DNA from 3 places in the Dyella sp. BiH032 genome. Region 2 is predicted to be linked to each of the others. Evidence: riboswitches for the same ligand, from Rfam matches in the RefSeq annotation. Region 2 holds a riboswitch; each other region holds the start of a gene.
What was found. A riboswitch is a leader RNA that binds a small molecule or an ion and turns the genes downstream of it on or off. The one in region 2 is predicted to bind cobalamin.
Positions count from the first base shown of each region.

Region 1 (9,645 bases), 1.1 Mb from region 2:
CCGGCGTCGGGCATCAATCCATGGCGCGCGAGCAAGGCCGCCAGGCGCTCGCTCGCCGATTGCAGGCGCTGACGCTGCGCCGCCTGCCACGCGCTATCGCGCAGCGCCAGCTTCACCGCATGGCGCGCCGGGCCGCCCAGGCTCCATGGCCCCAGCCGCTCATGCAGCTGCGCCAGCAGCGAAGGTTCGGCCATGACGAAACCGGCGCGCGCGCCCGCGAGCCCGAAGAACTTGCCGACCGAGCGCAGCACGATCAGGCCGGGCCGCGCAGTCCCCATGCAGAGGCTTTGCTCGGGCGTGGCGTCGATGAAGGCTTCGTCCACCAGCAGCCAGCCGCCGCGGCGCGACAACTGCGCGTGCAATGCCAGCAGCGCCTCGCGTTCGAAGCGCTCGCCGCCGGGATTGTTGGGGTGGATGAGCACGACCACGTCGTAGCGGTGCGCCTGCGCGAACAGCGCCGCGGCGTCGAGGCGGTCCACCGCGTGCCCTGCGCGCTCCCATGCCTGCGCATGTTCCGCATAGCCCGGCGCCAGCACGCCAACACGCGAATGCCCGCGCAAGGCCGGCAAGGCCTGGATCGCCGCCTGCGAACCGTGGACCGGCAGCAGCGACGCTTGCCCGTAGTACGCGCGCGCCGCGTCGAGCAGACCGTCGTCTTCTTCGGGTAGGCGATGCCAGACCGCTGCAGGCATTAAGGGCACCGGCCAAGCGAACGGGCTGATGCCAGTGGAAAGGTCGAGCCACGCTTCCGGCGCGATGCCGTACTCGCGCGACGCGCGGAGAAGCTGTCCGCCGTGTTCAAGCATGGCAAGGCTCCCACACCAGCGTCGCCGCCCACGCAACGGCCAGCCAGAGCAGCACGCCGCGGCGCACCAGCGCCAGCGCGGCCCGCACGCTTGCCGCGCCGGGATCGCCACCTTCGCCGAGGACGGGCCGGTGCTCCCACACGCCTTCATAGGGCGCCGGGCCGCCCAGGCGCACCCCCAGCGCGCCCGCGCCGGCCGCCATCACCGGGCCGGCATTCGGACTGTCCCACTGCGCCGCCTGTCGGCGCCAGCAACGCCATGCGGGCGCACCGCCGAACAGCGCGTAGGTCGATGCCGTGAGGCGTGCAGGCAGCCAGTTGAGCACGTCGTCGGCGCGGGCCGCGGCCCAGCCGAAGTGGCCGTACCGCGCGTTGCGATAACCCCACATGGCATCCAGCGTGTTCGCCAGCCGATACAGCACCGCGCCAGGCGCGCCCAGCAGCGCGAACCAGAACAAGGCGGCGAACACCGCATCGCTGCCGTTCTCCAGCACCGACTCGGTCGCCGCTGCCGCGACCTCGCATGCGTCCAGCGCCGCGGTGTCGCGGCTTACCATGCGTCCGACGCGCGTGCGCGCGGCATCGAGGTCGCCGCGCTCCAGCGCGTCGGCGACGGGACGCGCGTGCTCGACCAGGCTGCGATGGCCCACCGCCAGGTAAAGCACCGCCACGCCGAAGGCGATTCCCGCGAACCCGCGCAGCTGTGACTGCGCGACACCCGCGAGGCCGACCAGCGGCAGCACCGCCAGCGCCCAGGCCAGCACGCCGGCACGGCGCGCGTCGCGGTAGAGCTTCTGCTCGATCCATCGCGCGGCACGCCCGAATCCCACCAGCGGATGCGCCCGGCGCGGTTCGCCCAACAGCCAGTCGCAGGCCATCGCCAGCGTGAGCGCAAGCGCCACGCTCACGGCAGGAACAACCGCAATGCCGCTTCCGGTGCGGACGGAAAGTAGAAGTGGACGAAGCTCGCGGTCAGTCTTTCGCGCCGGTAGATCGCTTCGCGCGCGGGGCCGCCGTCGGGATTCGTCGCGTGCGCCAGCGGCGGCTCGGCGATGTCCGCATGGGCGTAATGGAAGGTATGCCCGCGCAGCATGCCTTCGGGCAACGCGGCCGATTGCATGCCCAGTCCCCCCAGCCGCTCGCGCACCACTGCCCAGCCGCGCAGCAATCCGGCCATGGCGTAGGCATCGCCCTCGCTGGCAGCCAGTGCATCGAGCAGGCTCAGCATGCCGCCGCATTCGGCCAACAGCGGCTTGCCGGCATCCACGTGCGCGCGCAGCGCCGCGTGCAGGTCCGCGCGGCCAGACAGCCGCGGCAGATGCAGCTCGGGATAACCGCCTGGGAGCCACGCCGCATCGCAGTCGGGCAGCGCATCGCCCGCCAGCGGCGAGAACCACTGCAATGTGGCGCCCGCGCGTTCGAGCAGGTCGACGTTCGCCGGATAGAGAAAACAGAACGCATCGTCGCGCGCGACCGCAATGCGCCGCCCGGCGAGCAGTCGCGGCACCTCAAGCCCGGTGGCCTCGGCGAAGGCCACCGCTGGAGGCAGCGCGAGCTCCGCGTGCGCCTCGAGCGCGTCGGCCAAGGCGTCCAGGCGCCCGTCCAGCTCGGCCAGCTCGCCCGCGGCCACCAGCCCCAGATGCCGCTCCGGCAAGGCCAGCGCCGGATCGCGGGGCAAGGCACCAAACCAATGCAGATCGGCCGGCAGGCTGCCTGCAAGCAACTGCGCGTGATAGCTGCCGCCGATGCGGTTGGCGGCCACGCCGTGCACGCGCAGTCCATCGCGGTAGCGGGCCAATCCGGTCGCGACGGCACCGAAGGTCTGTGCCATCGCCGAACCATCGATCACCGCCAGCACCGGCAGGCCGAAACGCTGCGCGAGGTCCGCACTGGACGTGCCGCCGTCGAACAGGCCCATCACGCCCTCGACCAGAATCAGATCGGCTTCGCCCGCGGCGTCGTACAAGCGGGCGCGCGCATCGTCCTCGCCGGTCATCCAGAGATCGAGCTGATACACCGCTGCGCCGCTGGCGCGGGCCAGCACCATCGGGTCGAGAAAATCCGGGCCGGTCTTGAACACCCGCACGCGCCGGCCGCGCCGCGCATGCGCGCGCGCCAGCGCGGCAGTGAACGAGGTCTTGCCCTGACCGGAGGCCGGCGCGGACACCAGCAGCGCGGGCACGTGGCGCACGCCGCTCACAGTTCGATCCCCTTCTGTGCGCGGATGCCCGCCTCGAACGCGTGCTTGACCACGCGCATCTCGGTCACCGTGTCGGCCATCGCCACCAGTGCATCGGGCGCGCCGCGGCCGGTCACCACCACGTGCTGGTCCGCCGGTCGCGCGGCCAGCGCCGGCAGGACCTGTTCCAAAGTCACGTATTGCTTGACCAGGGCGATGTTGAGTTCGTCCAGCAGCACGAAACGATAGCGCTCGTCGGCGAGCATGCGCGCCGCCACGTTCCACGCCGCCTGCGCCGCCGAGATGTCGCGCGCCTTGTCCTGCGTTTCCCAGGTGAAGCCTTCGCCCATCACGTGATAGTCCAGCATGTCGGGAAAGCGGCGGAAGAAGGCCTCCTCGCCGGTCGAGAAACTGCCTTTGATGAATTGCACCACGCCGCAGCGATAGCCATGCCCCAGCGAGCGCGCCAGCATGCCGAAGCCGGAGGAGCTCTTGCCCTTGCCGTTGCCGGTGTTCACCACCAGCACGCCGCGGTCGATCGTGGCGCGGGCGACCTTGCGGTCGACCAGCGCCTTCTTCCGCTGCATGCGTTCGCGGTGGCGTGCATCCTCGGGTGTTTGTTCCGGTCCGCTCATGCCCGCGCCCCTTCGTCCTGCGTGCGCGTCAGCCTCGCCAGCACGGCGTAGCCGGCCAGCGCGACTGCGACGTAGGCGAACGTCGTGCGCACGAACAGCGGACCCCATTGCCACAGGCGCGCCAGATACTCGCTGAGGTTCGGATGCGCATAACGACCGCCCAGCCAATAGAACGAACCGTTGGAAATGGCGAACGACACCGACGCGGCCGCCAGCGCGACCGCGAAGGCGCCGGCAAGCGCAGCGGGCGTGGCCGACATCCGCGCGGACCACGCCCGCCCGGCGTACCACAGCACGGCATAGGCCGGCAGCAAGAAGGCATAGGCGGGCGTCACGCAGAAGTTGCTCACGCCCGCATACGAGACCGAGATCCAGTCCAGCCCCACCGCCAGCGCCATGAACACGACGAAGGCGAGGTGCCGGCGCAGCCACAGACCACCCAGGAAGAACAGCGCCATCGACGCATCCGGGAGATGCAACGCCGTGCCGAAATGGTGGAAGCGCGTGGCGATCATCAAGGCGGCCATGGCGGCGGCGAACGGAAAGTGGAAGCGTGATGGCATGGCGTTCATGCGGCGATCCTCCTGGCGAATGGGTGTCACGGCGCGGGCCGGTAGCTCACACTGAGCATGGCCGTGCGACCTGGCTGGTTGTAGAAGGCGACGGTCTCGTAGTGCTTGTCGAGCGCATTGCGCACGCTCAGCTGCACCTGCCATACACGGTCGAGCGCGTAGGCCAGGCGCAGATCGGCCAAGGCGTAACCGCCCAGCCGCCGCGTGTTGGCAAGGTCGTCATAGCGTCTTGCGGCAGCATAGAGACTGGCACCCACGCTGAAGGCACCGAAGCTGCGGTCGGCATCGACGCGCGCACTGCGTCCGGCGCGCCGGGGCAGCAGCTTGTCGCGGTTGGCCGCGCTCTCGTTGCGCGGATCCAGCCAAGTGGCAGTGCCGCGCAGCGCCCATCCGGCCAACGTGGTCGATGCCACCGCTTCCGCGCCGCGGATGCGCGCGCGCTCCACATTGCCGGGCAAGCCGACAGAGGCGTCGTAGGCGATCAGGTCGCGGATGCGGTTCTCGAAGGCGTTCAACGACCACAGGCCCCACGCCGGAGTCCCGCGCAGGCCGAGCTCGTAGTTGCGCGAACTCTCCGGGCGCAGCGTCGGACTGCCATAGCCCGGGTAGTAGAGCTCGTTGAAGGTGGGCGCCTTGTAGGCCGAGCCCGCGCTGGCGGTGAGGCGCAGCGTGCTGGCGAAGTCCCAGCCCCACAGCAGGCTGCCGGTGGCCTTGCCGCCGAACTGCTGGTTGTCGTCGCGACGCGCGGAGGCCTGCAGCGACTGCGTGCCGAAGGTCTGCTGCCATTGCGCGAACACGCCGCGGTTGAGGCGGCGGTCGTGCGCGTAGTCCGTGCTTCCGTCTACTCGATCGCGCTGCCAATCGTAGCCCAGGCTCCACAAGCCGCCGCCGAGGGCGAGGTCGCCTTGCAGCGAACCGAGATCGCGGTGCGTGTCGAAGGTGCCGGCATAGGCGCCGTTCCAATAGTCGTCGCTAAGGTCCGCGCTCTGCCCGGCGCTCAGGGCCAGCGTGACCGTGCGATTCGGCCGCCAGCGCACGCGCGCACCGGCCACCTGCTGCACCACGTCGGACTGGTTGCTGCTGGAGCCGTCGTACTCGTTGTAGCCCCAGCTGCGCAGCCAGTGCGCATCGGCGTCCCACTCCTCGTTGAAGCGATAACCGCCCTTGAGCGATACGGAGCTGTCGCGAAAACCGTCGCGGTCCGGTTCGTCGACGAAGCACCCCGCCCCGCGCGGCGAAGGCTTGCCGCGGCAGGCGTTGATGCCGTCGGTGTTCTCGTGAGTGGCCTCGACCGCATACCAGCCATCGCCCACCTTGCCGCCTAGTCCGGCCGCGCCACGGAAACTCGCGTTGCTGCCGTAGCCCAGGCTGAGGCTGGGCTCGAAGGCTCCACGCGGACGCCGGGTGAAGATCTGGATCACACCGCCGAGTGCTTCGGAACCGTAGAGGCTGGAGAAAGGCCCGCGCACGATCTCGATGCGCTCGACCTGATCCACCGGGATGTTCTGGATGGACGGCTGGCCGAGCGTGGCCGAGCCGATCTTCACGCCGTCGACCAGCACGAGCACGTGGTCGGCCTCGGTGCCGCGCAGGAACAGCGACGTCGCCTTGCCGGGGCCGCCGTTGTTGGCCAGCGACAGGCCAGGCGTGCCCTGTAGCAGATCCGCGACGGACTGCGGCTGCAGACGCTCGATCTCGCTGCGGTCGATCACGGTGACGGCCGCCAGCGTGCCGGCCTGCGACTGCTCGGTGCGGGTGGCGGTGACCACGACGCCGCCGAGATCGCTCGCCGGCTCGTCGGCCAAGGCAAGGGAAGGACCAGCAAGGGAAGAGAAGGCAAACAGGGACGCAACCGCAAACGCGGGCCTGCGCGACAAGGGGAAACGCAATGACACTGGTGGCTCCTAGACCGCGCCTGCCCGCGCGGATCGCTGGGGATCGGGACAGGCGGAAGGAGCGCTGACGGACGCACGGATGCGGCTCGCCAGGAGCACGCCCACCGCATGTCCGGTTCGCCTCGAGGCCGGTCTCCGGGCTCGCGAGCGAAGGTCGGGGACCTTCCGGCGCGGCGCCTTCCCGTGCATGTCTGCACAGTGGCATTGGCCGCGCTTGTGCTCGCCTACCGTTGCGGGGGCAGCTCCGGCATAGCCGTAAAGACGGCGCACCGGATTCCCGTTTCAACCACCGGCCAAGCCGGCGGTCACCTCAGGCGAGGGCGATAGTAGGGCTTGTTCACGCCGTTCGCCTAGTCCGGACTGCCGTGGCGGACCGTCGCGAGCCATGCGCCTGTTCGCCGATCCGGCCGTTGTCGTCTTGCTGACGCATGCCTGGCAAGCGCTTGCAACATCGCCCCGCTTAGCTACGGCCGCCTGCGACAGGCGGACCGAGCGAACTCACCATGAGCGACATCGATACCCGGCGGCGCCGTTTCCTGCAGATGGCCACCGCGTCGGCGGGCGGCCTGGCCGCCCTCTCCCTGCTGCCGGAGCCCTTGCGCCAAGCCCTGGCGGCGCCCGCGCCGGGCGGATCCGGCGACCTCACCGACGTGAAGCACGTGGTGATCTTCATGCAGGAGAACCGCTCGTTCGATCACTACTACGGCAGCCTGCGCGGCGTGCGCGGCTTCGGCGACCGCGTACCGGCACCGCTACCCGGCGGCGCGCGCGACGTGTGGCACCAGCCCTATGCGGGCAACGCCGACGGTTACCTGCTGCCGTTCCGCATGGACACGGCCACCACCAGCGCCATCTGCGCCAATGCGCCTGCGATGAACTACCCGGTGGACACGGCGATCTTCAACAAGGGCAAGTTCGATGCCTGGAACACGGCCCGCGCGGCGGGGTTGGGCATGGGGCACTTCGAGCGCGCCGACCTGCCGTTCTATTACCAGCTCGCCGATGCGTTCACCATCTGCGACCACTACTTCGCCTCCACGCTGACCCAGACCAACCCCAATCGCCTGCACGCGATGACCGGCAGCAATGGCCTGTCCGCAGGGCAATCCGCGGTACTCGACAACACCGAGCCGGCCGCCGGCTTCGCCTGGACCACCTATGCCGAGCGCCTGGAACAGGCCGGCGTGAGCTGGAAGGTCTACCAGGAGAGCAACAACTTCGACGACAACGCGCTGGCCTGGTTCAAGACCTTCAAGCAGGCCAAGCAGGGCACGCCACTGCACGACAAGGGCATGGCCACCGTGCCGGACCTGGTCGCCGCCTTCGCGCAGGACGTGGCCGCGGATGCCTTGCCGCAGGTGTCGTGGATTGTCGCGGCCGACTATCTTTCCGAGCACGCCAGCTACAAGCCGGCCTACGGCGAAGATCTCAGCGCGCGCCTGCTGGCGGCGCTGGCGGCGAACCCCGCCGTATGGGCGAAGACGGTATTCATCCTCAACTACGACGAGAACGGCGGCTTCTTCGATCACGTGCCACCACCCACGCCTCCGGCATCCGCCGCCGACGGCCTGTCCACGGTGAGCGTCGCGGGCGAGATCGCGAACGGGCTGCCGATCGGCCTGGGCTTCCGCGTGCCGCTGCTGATCGTGTCGCCGTGGACGCGCGGCGGCTGGGTGTGCTCGGAAGTGTTCGACCACACCTCGGTGCTGCGCTTCCTGGAACGCCGCTTCGGCGTGCGCGAGCCCAACATCAGCGCGTGGCGCCGCGCCGTCTGCGGCGACCTGCTCAGCGCCTTCGACTTTGCCAGCGCAAACACCGCCTGGCCAACCCTGCCTTCCACCAGCGGCTACACCGCCGAAGCAGACCTGCAGTGCAAGAGCCTGCCGGCCCCGTCGATTCCCGCCATGCAGGCCATGCCCGCGCAGGAATCAGGCACACGCCCCGCACGCGCCCTGCCCTACGTACTGCGCGCGGAAGGTCGCATCGATGCCACCGCAGGCCGGTTCTGGATCGATTTCCGCAACGATGGCGCCACTGGCGCGGTGTTCCAGGTCTACGCGGCCAATCGCGACGATGGCCCTTGGCGCTACACCGTAGAAGCAGGCAAACAGCTGTCCGATTACTGGAGCGCTGCACGCTACACGCAAGGCGTCTACGACCTGGAAGCGCACGGCCCGAACGGTTTCCTGCGGCAGTGGCGCGGCAGCGTAGCCACCGGCATGGGCCCGGCACCGGAGATCGCCGCCACCTACGAGCCATCCGGCGGAAGGCTGCGACTCACCCTGAGCAACCATGGCGGTGCGAGCTGCACCGTCACCGTGAAGAACGGCTATCTCGACGGCGACGTGCGGATCTATGCCTTGGCGGCAGGCGCGAGCGTCGCCGATACGTGGGCGCTGGATGGACACGCCCATTGGTATGACCTCAGCGCGACCGTGGCGGAATTGCCAGGCTTCTGGCGCAGGCTCGCCGGGCATGTGGAAGATGGGCAGGCGAGTTGGAGTGAGCCTAGGTAGGGTGGCTTCGGCGACCTTCACGCATGCCGTTTCGAGCTCGCTGTACTCGAGGGAGTCTGGATTCGGCAATAGTTGCGTTTTGGCAAGCACCCGCCCCTCATCCCGCCTTCTCCCCGGAGGGGAGAAAGAGAAGTGCAGTACCGCGGCAAGCAAGAACAAAAACAAGAGCGAGCGAAGCGACGCTCCGTACCGCTCTTGATCTCCCGGGTTCCCTTCGCGGCGGTGAGGGCTGGACGATCAGGCCGCCGAAGGCGGGCGGGGACAGGACGTCCCCGCCTTTTTGATCAGGGCAGGGATGCCCTGTCGAAAAGCCCGGCCAGCCCTCAACGCACCCGCAGCAGCGAAGGCTGCGGAGGGCGCCGCGCAGGGTGCCCTTCTTCTTGGTTACTTCTTCTTGGGCAAGCAAGAAGAAGTAACTCGCTCTCCGGCAGGAGAGCGAAACCCTCGCCCCGGAGGGGCGAGACCAGACTGGCGATCACCTCTCACCGGTTCCCGGCTTGCGCCGGAATGACGAGAATGGGAGGGCGAGGTGATCGTCAGCGCCCGACGTTGAGGGTTCGCAAGCTCACCCCAACCTACGCAGCATCGCGCCTATTGCCACACGCCACGCCACGCACCCAAACGCCCCACCCCCACGCAAAAAAAGAGGCGCCCCCAAAGGCGCCTCCTCCATCCACAAACGACAAGCTCAGTGTTTCTTGCGAAACACCAGATGCCCACCCTGGGCATCCACCTCGATCACATCCCCTGGCGCGAAGCGCCCCTCCAAAATCTCCTTCGCCAGCGGATTCTCCAGCTGCTGCTGCACCGCGCGCTTCAAAGGGCGCGCGCCATACACCGGATCGAAGCCCACATTGCCCAGCAGGTCGAGCGCCTGCTCGCCGATGTTCAGCGAAAGCTGGCGTTCCGCCAGGCGCTTCTCCAGATAGGCGAGCTGGATACGCGCGATTGCGCGGATCTGCTTCTTCTCCAGCGGCCGGAACACCACCAGCTCGTCGAGGCGGTTGATGAACTCGGGACGGAAGTGCGCCTGCACCACGCCC
Region 1 covers NZ_CP134867.1:4,263,056-4,272,700, forward strand. The annotation lists gene cobD (threonine-phosphate decarboxylase CobD) at 1-806, opposite strand, end outside; gene cbiB (adenosylcobinamide-phosphate synthase CbiB) at 799-1,683, opposite strand; gene RKE25_RS18805 (cobyrinate a,c-diamide synthase) at 1,710-3,005, opposite strand; gene cobO (cob(I)yrinic acid a,c-diamide adenosyltransferase) at 3,002-3,619, opposite strand; gene RKE25_RS18815 (hypothetical protein) at 3,616-4,191, opposite strand; gene btuB (TonB-dependent vitamin B12 receptor) at 4,218-6,035, opposite strand; cobalamin riboswitch at 6,195-6,414, opposite strand; gene RKE25_RS18825 (phospholipase C, phosphocholine-specific) at 6,590-8,602, shown strand; gene clpB (ATP-dependent chaperone ClpB) at 9,291-9,645, opposite strand, start outside.
Region 1: another riboswitch for cobalamin. It lies ahead of btuB (TonB-dependent vitamin B12 receptor); the one in region 2 lies ahead of RKE25_RS01430 (TonB-dependent receptor).

Region 2 (9,645 bases):
GCTGGCGCACCAGGGCGAAGTCCACCATCAGGATCGCGTTCTTCTTCACGATGCCGATCAGCATCAGGATCGCGATCACGCCGATCAGCGACATCGGCGTATGCGTCACTAGCATCGCCAGGAATGCACCGGCACCTGCGGCCGGCAGCGTGGAAAGGATCGTCAGCGGCTGACCGAGGCTCTCGTAGAGAATGCCCAGCACGATATACATCGCTAGGATCGAGCCGATCAGCAGCAGCAACGAGTTGTCCTTGCTCTCTTGCAGCTGCTGGTTCTCGCCGGTGTAGCCGATCTTCACGCCGGCCGGGAGGCGGGCGTCGGCCACGAGCTGATCGATCAGCTGCATGCCCTTGTCACGCGGGAAATTGGGCGGAAGGTTGTAGTAGATCTGCACCGCTTCCATCTGGTTGTAGTGGTTGACGATGGACGGCGTGACGTTCGGTTCGATCTTCGCCACCGCCGACAACGGCACCATGCCGCCGCGTGCGTTGCGCACGTAGGTGTTGAGCAGCGTGTCGGGCGTGAGCGTGTGTTCGGCACTCGATGTCAGCACCACCCAGTACTGGTTGATGTCCGAATAGATGATCGATACCTGGTTCTGGCCGAAGGCGTTGTACAGCGCCGCGTCGACCATGCCCATGCTCACGTTCAGGCGGCTGGCTGCCTGGCGGTCCACCCTGAGCATCTGCTGCTTATCGATGTTGTCGTAGTCGCTGCTGACGTCGCGGAACTCCGGGCGCGCCTTCATCAGCTTGGTCACCTTGTAGACCCACGGCTGCAGATCGATGGTGCTGGCGCTGACCAGCTGGAAGCTCTCGGCGCCCTGCCCGCCGCCACCGCCGCCGCCGTTGAAGAAACTCAGCGAGCTGAGCGATACCTGCACTTCCGGCAGTACCTCGTATTGCTTGCGCAGGCGCTCGACGACCTTGTCGATGTGTTCCGGGCGCTCGCCCGGGCCGTTGCCCTTCGGCTTGAGGTCGACGTACATCACCGACTGGTTGCCCACCGCACCGCCCGCGTTGTCGGCACCCAGGAAGGTGGTGACGTCGAGCACCGCCGGGTCCTTCAGCATGATTTCGGCGGCCTTCTGCGCACGCAGCGCCATCAGCGAGGGGGAGATATTGGTATCGGCGCGCACCATGGCGCGGATCAGGCCGATGTCTTCCTTCGGCATGAAGTTGAAGCCCGCCGTCTTGACCACCGCCATTGCCAGCGCCACGGTCAGCCCCAGCAGGATCAGCGGTTGCCAGCGCATCAGCCGGCGATGGTGCATCGCCCAGTCCAGCGCGCGCTCATAGACCCGCTGCATGCCGCGGTCGAAGCGTTCGACCGCGCGCTCGATCCGGCCGGGCTCGCGTGGCCCGTTATCCTGCTTGAGCATCCAGCCGCACAGCGCGGGCGTCACGGTCAGCGAGATCACCGCCGAGATGACTACCGCGGCGGTGAGCGTCACCGAGAACTCGCGCATGATCACCGTGAACTGGCTGTTGCCGAACAGCAGCGGCACGAACACCGCGACCAGCGAAAGGGTGATCGAAACCACGGTGAAGCCGATCTCGCGCACGCCCAGCAATGAAGCCGGCAAAGCCTGCTCGCCGTGTTCCATGTGCCGCACGATGTTTTCGATCACCACAATGGCATCATCGACCACGAAGCCGATGCACAGCACCAGCGCCACCAGCGACAGCGTGTTGAGGGTATAGCCGAGCGACCACATCACCACGAAGGCGCCGGCCAGCGACAGGGGCACGCTGATCATGGCGATCAGCATCGGTCGCACCCGGCGCAGGAACACCAGCATCACCACCGCCACCAGCAGGATGCTGAGCAACAGGGCGATTTCCACCTCGTGCAGGGCCGAGCGCGTGGTCTGGGTGAGATCGAAGATGGGGGTGATCTGCAGGTCCGCCGGCAGCCAGGAGCGCATTTCCGGCAACTTGGCGCGCACGGCGTCGGCGGTCGCCACCGCATTGGCCTCCGGGCGCTTGCTCACGCGGATGGTCACCGAGCGCATGCCGTTGAACCAGGCGGCCTGGTACTCGTCCTGCTGGCCGCTGTAGACCTTGGCGACATCCGACAGCCGCACCGGCGTGCCATTGCGCATGGCGATCAGCAGCTGGCCGAATTCCTTCGGGTCGTGCAACGCGTCGGTAGCGGTCACCGTCATCTGCGTCAGGCCGTCGGTCAGCGTGCCCTGCGGCGAGGTCACATTGGCCGCGCGCAGGGCATTGCGCACGTCGTTGCCCGAGAGACCCATCGCCGCCAACTGCGCGTTGTTGAGCTCGACACGCACGGCTTTCGGTCGCCCGCCCATGATCCGCACCTGGGCGACGCCCGGCACCTGCGACAGGACCGGCTTGATCAGCGTGTCGGCCATGTCGAAGAGCTTGTCCGGAGTCTGCGTGCGCGAGGTCATCGACAGCAGCAGCACCGGCATCTGCGAATTGTTGAATTTGAAGTAGCGCGGCGGGATGGTCATGCTCGACGGCAGGTCGACCTGGGCCGCATTGATCGCCGCCTGCACGTCGCGCGCCAGCTTGTCGGTGGACTTGCCCGGCTCGAATAGCAGGATTACGGAGCTCGAGCCGTCGTTGCTCTCCGAGCTCATCTCCTTGATGCCCGGGATCCTGCCCAAATGCCGCTCGAGCGGTGCGGCCACGGTGGACGCCATGGTCTGGGCGCTGGCGCCGGGTACTTCCGCATACACCGACATGCCCGGGAATTCGAGCGCGGGCAGGGCCGCCACGCCGATCAGGATGTAGGTCCAGATACCGGCCAGCGCCAATCCCAGCGCGAGCAGCGACGTGCCCACCGGGCGGCGGATCATTGGAGCGAAGATGTTCACGAGTTCCCCGGGCCGCGCCTCCTGGCGCGCTCCGGGGCGGACTGTATGCCGGGAGCCGGCATTTGGGATGTGCCTGAAGTTCGGCCCGTCCTTAGGCCTTGGGTTGGGATGAGCCGAAGGCGGATCCCAATATCGTCATTTTCGTCTGCCCGGCAGCGTCGGGGTTCGCTTGCGCTCACCCCAGCCTGCACCGCGCGGTTCAGCGTGCCGGGCTGTAGCGCACGGTCAGGTACGCCGTGCGGCCCAGCTGGTTGTAGAAGCGGACGGTCTCGTAGCGATGGTCGAACACATTGGCCACGCGCCCCTGCAAGGTCCAGCCCGGCAGGAAGTTCCAGCTGGCGCGCAGGTCCACCGTGGCATAGCCGCCCAGGCGCTGCAGGTTGGCCGCGTCGTCGTAGCGATAGCCCTGGCCATTGACCGTGCCGCCGACGCTGAAGGCGCCGAGGTCGCGGTCCAGGTCGATGCGTGCGATGCGCTCGGGGCGGCGCGCCAGCAGGTTGCCACGCTCGGCGTCGTCGCCGCGGTTCTCCGGCTGCTGGAAGGTCAGGTAGCCGCGCAGGTGCCAGCCGTCCAGGTCGGCGCCGAGCTGGCCTTCGATGCCGCGGATGCGGGCCTTGGCGACGTTGATCGGCACGAAGAAGGCGTCGTAGCCGATCAGGTCGTCGATCTTCGTCTGGTAGGCATTGACCGCCCAGTTCCACGCGCCGGGGCGCGCCGAGACGCCAATCTCCGCGGTCCGCGATTTCTCCGGCTTGAGGTCCGGGTTGGCGGTGGCGAAGCCGAATACCGGCGGGAAATACAGATCGTTGAACGTCGGCGCATGGAACGCGGTGCCATACGAGGCGGTGAGCTTCACACCGTTGTCGAAGCCGTAACCATAGGCTGCCGCGCCGGTGTTGTGATTGCCAAACTGCTGGTTGTGATCGTGGCGTGCGGAGAGCTGCAGTTCGTGCGGACCGAACTGGCCCTGGTAGAGCGCGAACACGCCGGTGTTGTCGCGCTTGGTGCGCACGTAGCCGGTGTCGCTGTCCACGTGCTCCTGCTGGTAATCCACGCCGGCACTGAGCAGCTGGCCGGGGGCGAGCGTCACCTCGTTCTGCCAGGAAGCCTGGTTGCGGCGCGAATAGAGGTTGCCTTCGCGCAGCATGTCCGCGCCCAGGTCCGCTCGATTCAGGTAGTTGTCGGCGCGGTCGAGGTTCTGGCCGGCGCTCAGGCTCATCTTCCACGCCTCCAGCACGGCGAAGCGCAGATTCACGCCGGCGACCTGCTGCGAGCGACGGGTGTAGTTCTGGAAATCGCCGTCGTACTCGATGTCGCCCTTGCTCTTGAGCAGGCTGGCCGACAGTTCGGTGCCGTTATCCCAGCGATAACCGCCGCTGAGAGCGCCGTTGTAAGTGCGGTAGCCGTCGTCATCGGGCTCGTTCGTGAAGCAGCCGCCCACGCCGGCCGCCGCCGCGCGGCAGGCATTGATGCCGCGCGTGTACTGGCCGCCTACGCTGGCGTTGAACCAGGCATGGCGCGATCCGCCGGAAAGGCCGAACTGTCCATCCGCCAGGCGATGGCTGCCCACGCCCAGGGTCACGGACGGCGTGAGGCTTTCGCCGGGCTGGCCGTGGCGGGTGAAGATCTGGATGACACCGCCGATCGCGTCGGAGCCGTACAGGCTGGAACGCGGCCCGCGCACGATCTCGATACGATCGATCTGTTCCACTGGCAGCTGCTCGAATGCCGGAATGCCCGCACCCACGGTGCCGATGCGCACGCCATCGACCAGTACCAGCGTGTGCGAGGAATTCGTTCCACGCATGAACAGCGACGTCTGCTGGCCCAGGCCGCCGGCATTGCCGAAAGCCACGCCCGGCAGGCCCGACAGCAAGTCCTGCACGGATTGCGGCTGCAGGCGTTCGATGTCGGCGCGCGTGATCACGGTGACCGGCGCAAGCGTCTCGTCGATGGGCGTGGCAGTGCGCGTGGCGGTGACCACCACGGTGGGCAGTTGGCCCGCGTCGTTCTGGTCGGCGGCGTGGGCCGCGGCCATGCAGGACAGCAGGGACATGGCCAGCAGGTGCTTCTTCATGGATCGCTTTTCCCCGGCCGCGCCACTCGCACGGCCCTAGAGTTCATAAGCCCGGCAAGACAGGGAGGAAAAGGAACGACGGCAGGCGAACGGGCGCCGACACGTGGTCCGGCTTCGCCCTCCGCGAGCCACCAGGTAGATATTCGGGCCGGTCTCCGGGCTGGCGAGTGCGCGTGGACCGCGCGATCCCCGGTGGCCTTCCCATGCCCGAAGGCACAGTGGCGCGTCACCGCGGTTGGAACGCTCGCTTACCGTTGCGGGGGCAGCGCCGGCCTTGCCTGAAGGCGCACCGGCTTCCCGTTTCATCCCTTGGCCTGACGGCGGTGGGACACCCGAACGAACGCAACTTTAACGTGGAGGGCTTTGCACTGGCAATGCGGAACGCTGCGCGGCGCGTTGATTCACGCTCGAACGGTGCGGTCTTTATGCAGTGCTGTGTAATTCCAGCGAGTCGCGCGAGGCACTTCGGGATGCCCGAGAAATGCGATGTTCGAGCGCGGGGGCATAGCTGATGGCCATCCCGGTGGAAAGTCGTGTTGCCATCGATCCTGGCCGCTTCGACATGATGGGGTTTAACGATCGCGATTTGCCGCGCGCTTACCATCCCATGGTCCGGATATACGTATCCGGGCGCGGTACTGAGTTGCCACATTCATCACAAGGAGTGTTTGCCATGAGATACCTCGCCGTTTCAGCCTCCATATGTTTCTCCGTATTGGCCAGTGCATTTTCTGGTCAGGCGTCCGCCGAGTACGACTGCAACGCCTGCATGCGGAATTATTTGAGCTGCCTTAGCCAGGGCCCGGGCAATCCGGCGCAGCAGGCTATCTGCGATCATGAATACGCGGGTTGTCTGGCCCAATGCGATGGCCTCGGCGCAGCCCAGCCGAAGAAACCTTTCAAGCATGAAGACGGCTATCAGCTGAATCGCGGCGTGGCCCAGACCATGAGCTGGGTTGATCACGGGACCTGATACATCTGTCCAGGCCATCCTCGCCGATCGAAGGCGAGGATGGTTCATCTAGACATCCCTGCCATCGCGTATGCAAAAGCAGCGGGCTTGGATGGGACATCGTCTGATCGCGAACGAAGGGTGCGGCGACATGCGGCAGCCGCTCGACATCGGCCCAAGACCGCTCGCTAGTTATCGAAAGGGTTGCGCAGTGACGCCCTGGATCGATGACCGCTCCCATGCAGAAGGGCTTCATCAAGACAGCTCGTGGCGGCTACGCCACGGTAAAGAATGAAGGCGGTCGAGCGCCGAGCATTGTTCACGGGACGGTTGAAAACGCAGGAAATAACGACATAAACAGACGTTCAGACGTCCGCTCGTAAGGTTCGTTACAGTTATTCGACAGCTTCGCGCAAGCTCCTGTTTTGCTGCCTAAGCTACTGTTTCCACAGACGATATCTGTCCGTCTTCACGTCGTAAAAAATCTGTTGACGACGCATCGGCGCGCGCTTAAGTTCGGCCGCGAATCGCTGAAACTTGCGGTAAGAGTACGGGCTTGGGGAAGCCTTCCGCGTTCTTGCGATTCGATCTTCGGCGCGCGATGCGCCTGTCGGCCTGAAGGCCTTTTTGGGGAGAACACAGATGATCAAGTTCCAGCACGCTGGTCGCGCGCCGCTGTGGCGTCGGACTGCCATCGCCGCTGCGTTGAGCATGAGCCTTGCCGGGGTGGCGATGGCTCAGTCGAACGCGTCGGGCACTATCTTCGGCCGCGCTGACGAGGCCGGTGCCACCGTCCACATCGAGAACGTCGATACGGGCCTGACCCGCGACATCGCGTTGGATTCGAGCGGCCGCTATCGCGCTGCTTCGCTGCCGGTCGGCCGCTATCGGGTGAGCCTGCAGAAGAACGGCCAGACCATCAACACGCGCGACAACGTGCAGGTGGTGGTCAGCACCGGTACCGAAATTTCTTTCAACGCAGCCACCGCGGCGACCGGCGCCAAGAATCTCGAAGGCATCCAGGTCGTGGCCAATGCGCTGCCGGCGATCGACGTGTCCTCGGTCGACTCGCGTACCGTACTGACCTCCGAGCAGCTGCAGAAGCTGCCGATCCTCAATAACGTCAATGCGGCCGCGCTGCTGGCGCCCGGCACCACCGGCGGCGACAGCCGCTACGGCAACGCCATCTCGATGGGCGGCTCCTCCGCCGCCGAGAACCAGTACTACATCAATGGTTTCCCGGTCACCAACCCGCTCACCGGCCTGGGCTTCACCAGCCTGCCGTTCGACGCGATCGACCAGGAACAGGTGTTCACCGGCGGCTACGGCGCCGAGTACGGTCGTTCCACCGGCGGCGTGGTGAACATCATCACCAAGCGCGGCACCAACACCTGGAAGGCCGGCGCTGAAGTGCTGTGGAGCCCGGCCAAGCTGGCCGCCACCCAGCGTTACATCTACTACCCCGTCGGCAGCCACCGCGTCACCGACGGCAAGGTGCTGTTCCGTCCGAACGACAAGCTGACCCAGACCCAGGTCGGCGCGTACGTCGGCGGTCCGCTGATCAAGGACAAGCTGTTCTTCTACGGCACCGGCGAGTTCATCAAGAACACCGGCCGCGTGCAGTACGGCACCAACAACGGCACCACCGGCGCCAGCACCAAGACCAAGGACGACAGCAACAAGATCACGCGTTGGATGGCCAAGGTGGACTGGAACATCACCGACAACCACATCCTGGAATTCACCGGCATTGGTGAAGATTCCATCCAGGACACGGTGATCTACAACTACAACTACAACACTGGCCTGCAGGGCACGCTCAGGGGCACGGAACACCAGAAGAACACCGGTGTAGCCAACTCCACGCCGGGCGGCCAGCTCTATGTGGGCAAGTACACTGGCTACATCACCGACAGCCTGACGATCAACGCGCTGTATGGCCGCAGCACCGCGGACCATGTCGATAGCGTGGCCGGCGCTTCCGGTGGCGTGTGCCCGAACATTACGGACAACCGCAGCAACCCCAGCCGCATCAGCTGCGCGCCGGTCGGCGGCAACCTGCTGGTGCCGGGCGCGAACGACAAGACCCACGCCTGGCGCTTCGATGTGGAATATCACCTCGGCTCGCACACGCTGCGCGGCGGTCTGGACAACCAGACACTGGAGTCCTTCTCCGGCCGTGCCACGCAGGGCGGCGCGTTGTGGACCTACTTCGATGCAACCGACGACTTCTCCACCGTGCCGGGCATGAACATCCCGCCGGGCGCGACCGAAGTCGCCCAGCGCACCATCTTCAGCGCCGCGGGCAAGGTGAAGGTGGAGCAGCAAGCGCAGTACATCGAAGACCACTGGCAGATCAATGATCGCTGGCTTGCCTACCTCGGCCTGCGTAACGAGCAGTTCAAGAACTTCAACACCGACGGCGTGGTGTTCCTGAAGCAGCGCCACCAGCTCGCTCCGCGCCTGGGTCTGACCTGGGACGTCAATGGCGATTCCAGCTTCAAGATCTACGCCAACGCTGGCCGCTACCACCTGGCCGTGCCCTCGAACGTGGCCATTCGCGGCGCCGGCCCGCAGCGCTTCGAGAATCAGTACTTCGTCTACACCGGCGTGGATCCGGTGACGAATGCGCCGATCAACCCGACGCCCATCAGCTCCGTGTTCTTCGCCAACGGCGCCAACGGCCAGGCGCCGAATCCGGTGACACTGGCCAAGAAGGGCATCAGCGCGTACTACCAGGACGAATACATCCTGGGCTTCGACAAGGAGATCGCGCCGAACTACACGGTGGGCGCCAAGGCGATCTACCGCAATCTGAAGAGCATCATCGACGACTTCTGCGATGCCCGCCCGTTCCTCGCGCATGAAGCCGCCGCCGGCACGCCGATCACCAATCCGGCCTTCACCGAGTGGGAGACCAACGGCGCGCCCTGCTTGCTGTTCAATCCGGGTCGCGGCGCGACGTTCACCATCGATCACGACGGTCTGGGCACGCTCAAGAACGTGACGCTTTCGAAGGAAGAGCTCGGCTATCCGGATCTGAAGCGCAAGTACCTCGCGTTGAACCTCTACCTCGAGCACCAGTTCGATCAGAAGTGGTACGGCAAGGTCGAGTACGTGTGGTCGCACAACTTTGGCAATTCCGAAGGCCTGCTCCTGTCTGACATCGGCCAGCAGGATCCGTCCGTGACCCAGGCCTGGGACTTCCCGGAACTGATGATCGGCTCCAGCGGCAACCTGCCGAACGATCGCCGCCACCAGTTGAAGGCCTACGGCTTCTACCAGATCACGCCGGAATGGCTGATTGGCAGCAGCCTGCTGGTCGCCTCGGGCCGCCCGAAGAACTGCCTGGGCATCCCGCCGACGGACCCCTATCAGTACGGCTCGTCGTACTTCTACTGCAAAGGCCAGGTCGCGCCACGCGGCAGCCAGGGCAATATGCCGTGGACTTACACGCTGAACCTGAGCAGCGAATGGCGGCCGGCCTGGGCCGACCACAAGCTGGCCTTCTCGATGGACATCTTCAACGTGTTCAACCAGCAGAAGGCACAGAACCGCGTGGAGACCTATCAGCTGGGCAGCGGCGCGGTCAGCGGTACCTACGGGCGCATCCTGAGCTACAGCGCGCCACGCACGGTCCGTCTGGGCGCCCGCTACGACTTCTCGCTGTAAACAAGAAACCAGCGCCGGGGCCGACCCGGCGCGATCTCCCCTATGGCCGCCGGAAGCACTCCGGCGGCATTTTTTTGCGCAAAGCTTGCGCCAAGGTGT
Region 2 covers NZ_CP134867.1:340,647-350,291, forward strand. The annotation lists gene RKE25_RS01425 (efflux RND transporter permease subunit) at 1-2,845, opposite strand, end outside; gene RKE25_RS01430 (TonB-dependent receptor) at 3,045-4,922, opposite strand; cobalamin riboswitch at 5,051-5,273, opposite strand; gene RKE25_RS01435 (hypothetical protein) at 5,434-5,895, shown strand; gene RKE25_RS01440 (TonB-dependent receptor) at 6,517-9,546, shown strand.

Region 3 (9,645 bases), 360 kb from region 2:
GGCGTTGATCTTCCAGAAGTACCGCAAGGGCATCGACGAGATCACCGATATCTACCTGCGCAACATGGTGCGCGATGCGCTGGTGAAGGAGGCCGCCGGGCTGGACATCGAATCGGTGTACGGCAAGGGCAAGGCGCGCCTGATCGAAGCCGTGCAACAGGACGTGGCCGCCGAGGTCGCTCCGGTGGGCATCGTGGTCGAGAAGATCTACTGGGTCGGCGAGCTGCGCCTGCCCGACAATGTGGTGCAGTCCATCAACGCGAAGATCCAGGCAACCCAGATGGCCGAGCAGCGCCAGAACGAAGTCGCGCAGGCTCAGGCTGAGGCTCAGAAATTGGAAGCGGAGGCACAAGGCAAGGCACAGGCTGCCATCACGATCGCCGAAGCCGAGGCCAAGGCCATCGCGCTCAAGGGCGATGCGCTGCGCCAGAACCCCAACGTGGTGCAGATGTCGGCGATCGAGAAATGGGATGGCCACCTGCCCACGTACAACGGCGGCGGCGCGCTGCCGTTCGTGAACCTGCAGGCGCACGAAGCGTCGAAGTGAAGATGGCGGCGGGGCGCGAACCCCGCCGCTTCACTGCCATGGACGCAATTTCTTGCCGAGCTGAACGCTCGTCACCCAACGGTTGGCACGGTGGGCTTGATGTCATCCGGTGCACGCATACTTCTTTCTCACGCGCGCGATCTTAGTGGTCGGCCGCGGCAACCCCAGCTACGAGGTCGCTTTACATGACTCCCCAGGAACAGCAACTCCTCGACGATTTCCTGCAGCGCCTGGCCGCCGTGCGCGGCGTGAGCAAGGACGCACAGGCCGATGCGCTGATCCAGCAGCGCCTGGCCGGCCATCCCGACGCGCTCTACCTGCTGGTACAGCGCAGCCTTTTGCAGCAGCAGGCGCTGGACAACGCCAAGGCGCAGATCGCGCAACTCCAGGCCCAACTGGGCGGGCAGGGCGGCAGCTTCCTCGGCGGCCAGGGCGGTGCCTGGGGACAGCCGCAGCCGTCCGCGCCACCCCCGATGCCGCAGCAGCAGGCCGCGCCGGGCTGGCGCGAGCGCCTGTTCGGCGGCGGCGCCCCCGCACCCCAACCTGCCGCCGCCGCGCCGAGCTTCCTCGCCAGCGCCGCGACCACCGCGGCGGGTGTCGCTGGCGGCATGTTCCTGTTCAACGGCATCGAAAGCCTGCTGGGCGGGCACCACGGCGGCGGCTTCTTCGGCGGCAATGGCCAGGAGACCGTGGTGGAGAACATCACGCAGAACAATTTTTACGATGACGGCAACAACGCCTCGCAGAACGACCACACGTTCGCGGACAACAACGACTTCAACAGCGATCTGAGCGACATCGGCGACGTCGGCTTCGACGACGACAGCGACAACAGCTGGGTGTAAGGCGTAATCGCCAAATCCTTCTCCCCTTCGGGGGAGAAGGTGCCCCGGAGAGGCGGATGAGGGGCGAGTGCCCGCAGGGAGGCTTCTGCGGAGCGAGGTAAAAAAGCGCTGCAGTTGTCGCGAGATTCGATGGTTCGCTTCGGGTGGTCCCTCGACCCAGCCCTCTCCCCGGAGGGGAGAGCTGGCAAGGGCTGCGTGGAGTTCAGAACGCCATGTCGAACGCGACTTCGCCTTCGACGCCCACCTGGTAGGCCGAGACGCGGCGCTCGAAGAAGTTCGTTACCTCTTGCACGTCCTGCAGGTCCATGAAGTCGAACGGATTCTTCGAGCCGTACTTCTTCGGAAGATCCAGCTGCGCGAGGCGCTGGTCCGCGCAGTACTCCAGGTACTGGCGCATGTCCTTCACCGAAAGTCCGGCCACGCCGCCGGAAAGCACGTCCTCGGCGAACTGCGTTTCGCAGGCGATGGCTTCCTCCAGCATTTCCTCTACCTGCGTGCGCATCGTGTCGTCGAACAGGTCCGGTTCCTCCGCGCGTACCGTGCGCACCACGTCGAAGGCGAAGGCCATGTGGCCCGATTCGTCGCGGAACACCCAGTTGGTGCCTGAGGCCAGGCCATGCAGCAGGCCGCGCGAGCGCAGGAAGTAGACGTAAGCAAACGCGGCGAAGAAGAACAGCCCCTCGATGCAGGCGGCGAAGCAGATCAGGTTGAGCAGGAACTGCCGGCGCTGCTCGCGCGTCTCGAGGCGGTGCAGGTTCTGCACCGAATCGATCCACTTGAAGCAGAACTCACCTTTCTGGCGAATCGAGGGAATGTTCTCGATCGCCGCGAATGCCTTGTGGCGCTCGGCCGGGTCGGGAATGTAAGTGTCCAGCAGGGTGAGGTAGAACTGCACGTGCAGCGCTTCCTCGAACAGCTGGCGCGAGAGGTACATGCGCGCCTCGGGCGCGTTGATGTGCTGATAGAGGTTCAGCACCAGGTTGTTCGCCACGATGGTGTCGCCGGTGGCGAAGAACGCCACCAGGCGATGGATCAAGTGGCGGTCGGCATCCGTCATCTTGGACTTCAGGTCGGTCACGTCCAGCGAGAAGTCCACCTCTTCCACCGTCCAGGTGTTCTTGATGGCGTTGCGGTACATCTCGTAGAACTCGGGGTAGCGCATCGGGCGCAGGGTGAGTTCGAAACCGGGATCGAGGATGTGCGACATGGGCGTTCCTTGGGGCGGGCGCCGGCGGCGCTCAATCGAGCTTGCGCGCGTAGCGTTCGCGCACGAAGCGGCTGATGTAGGTGGACAGGCCGATCCCGGCTTCGGCGAGCTTCTGCATGTTCCTCACGTGCATCCGACCGGGCCGGGTGTCGGTGTATTCGTAGGTGCCGTCGTGGACGAAGCGCACCCGGATGAAGCCCTCGCCGTTTTCGTAGGCGGCGACCCCGGATTTCCCGCTGCGGTTCCGGTAGGGCTTCATCGGATGCGCTTTCCTTATTGGCAGGCCTCGCAGTACTCGGGGTTTTCCAGCGAGCAGAACACCGCCGCGGTCGCCTCTTCCTGTTCCGCCTGCGGCGCGGCCCTGGCGGCCGGCGCGGAGGACACCGTGGTCTTGGCGATCCTGGTGGCCGGACGCGAGCGCAGGTAGTAGGTCGTCTTGATGCCCGACTTCCACGCGTACATGTACATGGAGCTCAACTGGCCGATGTTCGGGTTCTCCATGAACAGGTTCAGCGACTGGCTCTGGTCGATATACGCCCCGCGCGCGGCGGCCAGGTCGATCAGCGCTTTTTGCGGCAGCTCCCACACGGTGCGGTAGATCTGGCGCAGCCGCTCGGGGATCGCCGCAATGCCCTGGATCGAGCCTTCGGCCAGCTTGATCGCGTCGCGGATCTCCGGCGTCCACAGGCCCAGCGTCTTCAGCTCGTCGACCAGATAGCGGTTCACCACCAGGAAGTCGCCGGACAGCGTCTCGCGCTTGAACAGGTTGCTCACCTGCGGCTCGATGCACTCGTAGCAGCCGGCGATCGAAGCGATGGTCGCGGTGGGCGCGATGGCGATGAGCAGGGAGTTGCGCAGGCCATGCTCCTTGACGCTCGCGCGCAGGTTCGCCCAGCGCGTTTCGTCGTGCGGCTTGGCCTGCGGCCAGTAATCGAACTGCAGTTCGCCGTTCGCCGCGCGGCTCTCGTCGAAGCCCGGGTGCGCGCCGTGCTGGCTGGCCAGCTCGTTGGACATGCTCAGCGCGTGGAAATAGATCTCCTCGGCGATGCGCGTGGACAGCGCCAGCGCTTCGGCCGAATCGAACGGCAGGCGCAGCTTGAAGAACACGTCCTGCAGGCCCATCACGCCCAGGCCGACCGGGCGCCATTTCATGTTGGCGGTGCGTGCGGTATCGATCGGATAGAAGTTCAGATCGATCACGCGGTCCAGCTGACGCACCGCGGTACGCACGGTGGCGGCCAGCTTGTCGAAGTCGAAGGTGCCGTCCACCACGTGGCGCGCCAGGTTCACCGAGCCGAGGTTGCACACCGCCGTCTCGCCGGCGTTGGTGACCTCCAGGATCTCGGTGCACAGGTTGGACAGATGGATGACGTTCTCGGCCTTGGCCGTCTGGTTGCTGGTGGCGTTGCTGCGGTCCTTGAAGGTCATCCAGCCGTTGCCGGTCTGGGCCAGGGTGCGCAGCATGCGTGCGTAGAGTTCACGTGCCTTGACCTTCTTCGTCGCCAGGCCCGCGGCTTCCGCTTCGCGGTAGGAGCGCTCGAAGGTCTCGCCCCAGCTGTCGACGAAGTGCGGGACGATCTTCGGATCGAACAGCGACCAGTCGCCGTCGCTCTCCACCCGTCGCATGAACTCGTCGGGGATCCAGTTGGCGAGGTTGAGGTTGTGGGTGCGGCGCGCTTCGTCGCCGGTGTTGTCGCGCAGTTCGAGGAATTCCTCGATGTCCGCATGCCACGGCTCCAGGTACACGCAGGCCGCGCCCTTGCGCTTGCCGCCCTGGTTCACCGCGGCGACGGAGGCGTCGAGTGTCTTCAGCCACGGCACCAGGCCGTTGGAGTGGCCATTGGTGCCCTTGATCAGCGAACCGCGCGAACGCACGCGCGAGTAAGCCAGGCCGATGCCGCCGGCGAACTTGCTGAGCTTGGCCACGTCGCCGTACTTCTCGTAGATCGACTCCAGCGAATCGGTCGGCGAGTCCAGCAGGAAGCAGGAACTGAGCTGCTCGTGCGCGGTGCCGGCGTTGAACAGCGTCGGCGAGCTGGCGATGTATTCCAGCGAGGACAGCAGGCGGTACAGCTCCAGCGTCTCGCCGATCTCGTTGCCGCCCAGCGCGCAGGCGATGCGCATGAAGAAGTATTGCGGCGTCTCGATCACCTTGCGCAGCTGCGGATGGCGCAACAGGTAGCGGTCGTACACGGTGCGCAGGCCGAAGTACTCAAAGCGGCGCGTGGCGAGCGGGTCGATCGCGTCGTTGAGCTTGCGCGCGTTGGCGGCGACGAAATCGCGCAGGCGGTCGTTGAGGATGCCCAGCTCCGCGCCGCGCGCGATCGACTGCGAAAAGCTCTGGATTTCCTGGCCGCTCACTTCCTTATCGATATAGGCGCCGAGCAGGCGCGCGGCGAGCTGGCCGTATTCGGGCTCTTCGGCGGTGAGCGCGGCCGCGGTGCGGATGGAGAGCTCGTCCAGTTCGCGCGTGGTGGCGCCGTCGTAGAGGCCGCCGATGGTCTTCAGGGCCACGCGCAGCGGATCGACCGCATGCAGGCCTTCGCCGCTGCGGGTGACCGCGCGGACGATCTTGTTGACGTCCACCACCTCCTGGCCGCCGTTGCGCTTGGTCACACGCATCTGGCCGGGGTTGTGCGGCGGGGTCAGGGCAAACGGGGTTTCCGCGACGGCTTCCATGGCCGCGGGCTCGTGGATGGTGGCGGCCGCGTCGGCGGCGGGGAAAGCGGATGCGTGCGCGCGGTCGCCGGTGCGCTCGCGCGAGTCGGTATCGATGGGTTGCATGGCGGCATCGCTCCAGGCCAAGGGCTTCAACGACCTGCTCCCGCGCGCAGGGCTGAGGCGAAGGCGTTTCCAGCGCGGACGGCCGTGCGGCGGGGCGAAGGCCCCGCGCCACGACGCGCCTCCCCGCGGAAGCCGCCATCACTCACCGCGACGCTCAGGTCGCGATGTGCCGGCAGGTCTTCGGACTTGCAGACATGGATCGCTCGTAGACGACCGATCCGGCCTACTCGCCCCCGCTTCCCAGCCCGTCAGGGCCAGTGCGATGGGGACTTTCGTTTCTGCTTACCGCTGCGGGGCAGTTCCGGATTTGCACCGGATTCCCTATTAAGCCAATCCGACCGTGGGTCTGAGAGAGGCACCGACGGGGCACAACATATCGGGGTAGGTCTGGCGGGTCAACCCAACCACTTGTGCATATGTCGGTGCATATCGCGGTGGATAAGTGGCTTGGCGCGAGGCCGGGCGCGGGCTGGCCGGCCTGAAGAAAAATCTTTGGGCCATTCTCCGATCTACGGGTTTCGCCGGCGCTTCCTGGATGAAATCCGGGCAGCAGGTTCCGGTGTGCGGGAGGCGCCGGGCGACGTCGTGAAACCCGGCTACGGCGTGATCGAGAAATCGACTTCGATCGGATAAGGCGCCGGATCGGCCGGCGGCTTGGGCAATGTCCAGGTGGCGAAGCGGCTCAGCAGGCAGGTCGCCACGTCCGTGGTCGGGCGTACCTCGACGCGGCCCAGGCTGCCGTTCGGTGCGACGTCGGCCACCAGCGTGAAGGGCGACTTGTCCGGTCGGGGCAGCGAGGAAATGCAGCCCTTGAGCGCGTCGGTGGTGCGGTCGCCGATGAGGTTCCACAACTGCTTCTGGTAGTCCGGGCCGGTGCTCGCGGCTTCGGCCAGCTTGGCCTGCGTGACGCGCGACGAGAAATCGTCCCCCGGCGCGCCGGGGGCGGAGAGCAGGGCCAGGGCGAGCAGGGTGGACATGTGGCGTGATCCGGCGCGGAAGAAGCGGCCACGTTACCAGCTGCGCGGCGGCCAGGGAGGCGCGCTGACCGCCTAGCCGAACGGCCAGCGCCGCCGCAGCACCGCGTCGCTGCCGGTGAAGCGGTCGCGATCCACCTTGCGCACACCCGGGATGCCCTGGGCGCGGTCGGTGAACTGCCACAGCGTGTAAGCCGTCCAGCCTGGCGGCAGCACGGCGGCGGGCCCGTATTGCGCCAGCCAGAGCGGGCATTGCGCGAGCAGGGCATCGGCATGGGTGCCCAGTTGCTGTTTCAGCCAGTAGCCGCCGTACAGCACGGGGTAGCGGCCGGTGCGTTGGCGGAAGATGCCGGCGAAATCGCGCGCCTGGCTCAAGGTCATGCTGGCGCCATGCGGATCGGGTTCGAAATCCAGGCAGGCCAGGTCGTCATCGCCGGGCGAGGCAACGTCGAGGTAATGGCCGACCTGGGCCGCCACGTCGTCGCCGGTGCCGAAATGGTAGGAGCCCCATAGGAGCCCCTGCGCGGCCACCTTTCGGCGGAACGAAGCGTAGGCCGGGTCGGCATAGGCGGTGCCCTGGGTGGCCTTGGCGATCACCGCCACGATGCCGGCCGCGGCGACCTTGCGGACATCCACCGGTTCGTTCCAGTGGGAAACATCGATGATGTTGTCGGTCATGGAGCCCCCGCACGGTGGCTGGCGCGGGGGGATGGTACGTCCGGGAAACGGGCCGGAGCGTGTCGTGGTCGCGATTTCGCGGGGTGTCAGTCCGCCCGGTGCTCGGCGGCCAGGTATTCCTCGCTCTGCATCTCGATCAGGCGCGACTCCGTGCGGCCGAACTCGGCACGCAGGCGCTGGCCGTCGTACAGCTCGGTGATCGGCGCGGCGGCGGAAAGGATCAGCTTCACGTGGCGGTCGTAGAATTCGTCCACCAGCAGCACGAAGCGGCGGGCCGCATCTTCGCTGTAGATGGAGAACTGCGGCACGTTGGAGACGATCACGGCCGGGCCGCTCTTGGCGATCTCGATGTAGTCGGAAACGGCGCGCGGCCCTTCGCACAATGCATCGAAGTCGAACCACAGGATGTTGTCGGCGCGCTTGCGCACCGGGATCGGGCGGTCGTTGACCGTGATCTCGCCGCCTTCGATCGTGTCGCCCTGTGCCTGCGTGGCGAAGATACGCGCCAGCGAGCGCTCGGCCTCGACGCTGGGCGGCGTGAAGTACACCGGCGCCTGGGTGAGCGCGCGCAGGCGCCAGTCGTGCGAGGAGACCATCTCCACCACGTGGCAGTACTGCTCGATCAGCGCGATCGCCGGCAGGAAGCGCGCACGCTGCAGGCCGTCCTTGTAGAGGTTCTGCGGCTGCGTGTTCGACGTGGTGACCAGGCTGACGCCGCGCTCGAACAGGGCTTGCAGCAGCGTGCCCAGGATCATCGCGTCGCCGATGTCGTTGACCAGGAACTCGTCCAGGCACAGCACGCGGCAGCGCTCGGCGATGCCGTCGGCCACTTCCAGCAACGGATCCTGGCGATTGCCCAGTTCGCGCAGGCGTTGGTGCACCTCGCCCATGAAGCGGTGGTAGTGCCGGCGCAGCGCCACGCCCTGGGGCAGGCTGGCGACGAAAAGGTCCATCAGGAAGGTCTTGCCGCGGCCTACGCTGCCCCACAGGTACAGGCCGGGCACCGCTTCGCGCGCCTCGCCGGCGAGCAGCGACTTCAGTCGTCCGAACAGGCCATTGCCACCGGCGCTGGCCTGGGCGGCGGACAGCTCCGCATGCATGCGGTCGAATTCGGGGAGCACGGCCAGCTGCGCGGGGTCGCATTCCCAGCGGTGCGCGGCGACGCCTTCGTGGTAGCGCGCGCTGGGCGCGATCGTGGATGTATCGCTCATGGGAAACCGGGGAAGGCAGTCAGCCGCGCTTGGGCGGCAGCCAGTCCTGCACGACGTGCTTGATGGCGCCGCGCAGGTCCATCAGGCGGCGATGAAAAAAGTGCCCGGTCTCGGGCATGCGTACGAGTTCGGGCTTCTTGGCGAGGCTGTCGATCCAGTCGAACACTTTCTTCGGCTCGACCACTTCGTCTTCCTCGCCCATCACCACCAGCCACGGGCACTGCGGCAGCGCGAGGGTCTCGAACGCATAGCGGTCGGCGGGCGGGGCGATGCTGATCAGCGCGTCGGCCTTCAGCACCACCGCATTGCGCAGGCTCACGTAGCTGCCGAAGGAGAAGCCGGCCAGCCACAGCGCATCGCCTGGCCGCACCTTGCGCACCCAGCGCACCACCGCGGCGAGATCGTCGCTCTCGCCGTTGCCGTCGTCGTAGCTGCCTTCGGAAGCGCCGGTGCCGCGGAAGTTGAAGCGCACGGTGTCCACGCCGAGCTCGCGCAGGCTGCGCTCCACCATGGTCACCACCTTGTTGTGCATGGTGCCGCCCTGCACGGGATTGGGGTGGCAGATCACCGCCACGCCGCGGCGCGCTTCGGCAGGGTCGGCCACGCTGGTGATCGTTTCGAGCTTGCCGGCCGGGCCTTGGAGCGCGAAGCTGGCCTCTTCTCCGGGGAATTGATCCGGATCGTTGGGGAAGGCGATGGGAGTCATGCGCAGGATGATAACCGCCGGGCCGGCCCGCCGCCCGTCCGCGCGGGGGCCGGCGGCATGAACCATCTGGCCCACGCCCTGCTGGCCGGCGACGAGGAAGCGCTGCGGCTCGGCGGCATGCTCGGCGACTTCGTGCACGGGCAGCCTGATCCGGAGCGCTTTCCGCCGCGGGTGATCGATGGCATCCGCCTGCATCGCGCGATCGACGTCTATACCGACAGCCACGCCGAAGTGGCCGCGGCCAGGCGCCTGTTGCCGCCGCCGTTCCGGCGCTTCGGCGGCATCCTGCTGGACATGTGGTTCGATCACGAACTGGCGCGCGATTTCACGCGCTGGAGCGGGCAACCGCTGGATCCCTATTCGGACCAGCTGCGCGCGCTGCTGCACCGGCACGACGCGCTGCTGCCCGACGGACTCAAGCGCTTCCGCAACTATATGGACGCGCGGAACCTGCCGGCGGCCTACGCCGATCGCACCGAGATCGGGCGCGCATTGCAGGGCCTGTCCGGGCGGTTGAGCCGGGCCAATCCGGTCGGCATCGCGCTGCCCGTGCTGGTCGAACTGGAGCAGCCGTTGCGCATGCACTTCGAGGCGTTCTTCCCGCAGCTGCTCGTTTTTGCGGCGGACTGGATCGCCGAGCGCTCTCCGTCCGATACCGCGCAGGCATGAAAAAAGCCGCCCTGGGGCGGCTTC
Region 3 covers NZ_CP134867.1:4,973,477-4,983,121, reverse strand. The annotation lists gene RKE25_RS21980 (prohibitin family protein) at 1-547, shown strand, start outside; gene RKE25_RS21975 (DUF2076 family protein) at 733-1,392, shown strand; gene RKE25_RS21970 (ribonucleotide-diphosphate reductase subunit beta) at 1,595-2,599, opposite strand; gene RKE25_RS21965 (hypothetical protein) at 2,631-2,858, opposite strand; gene RKE25_RS21960 (ribonucleoside-diphosphate reductase subunit alpha) at 2,873-5,278, opposite strand; cobalamin riboswitch at 5,537-5,761, opposite strand; gene RKE25_RS21955 (peptidase C13) at 5,980-6,360, opposite strand; gene RKE25_RS21950 (glycoside hydrolase family 25 protein) at 6,433-7,035, opposite strand; gene zapE (cell division protein ZapE) at 7,122-8,246, opposite strand; gene RKE25_RS21940 (alpha/beta fold hydrolase) at 8,266-8,952, opposite strand; gene RKE25_RS21935 (ACP phosphodiesterase) at 9,010-9,621, shown strand.
Region 3: another riboswitch for cobalamin. It lies ahead of RKE25_RS21960 (ribonucleoside-diphosphate reductase subunit alpha); the one in region 2 lies ahead of RKE25_RS01430 (TonB-dependent receptor).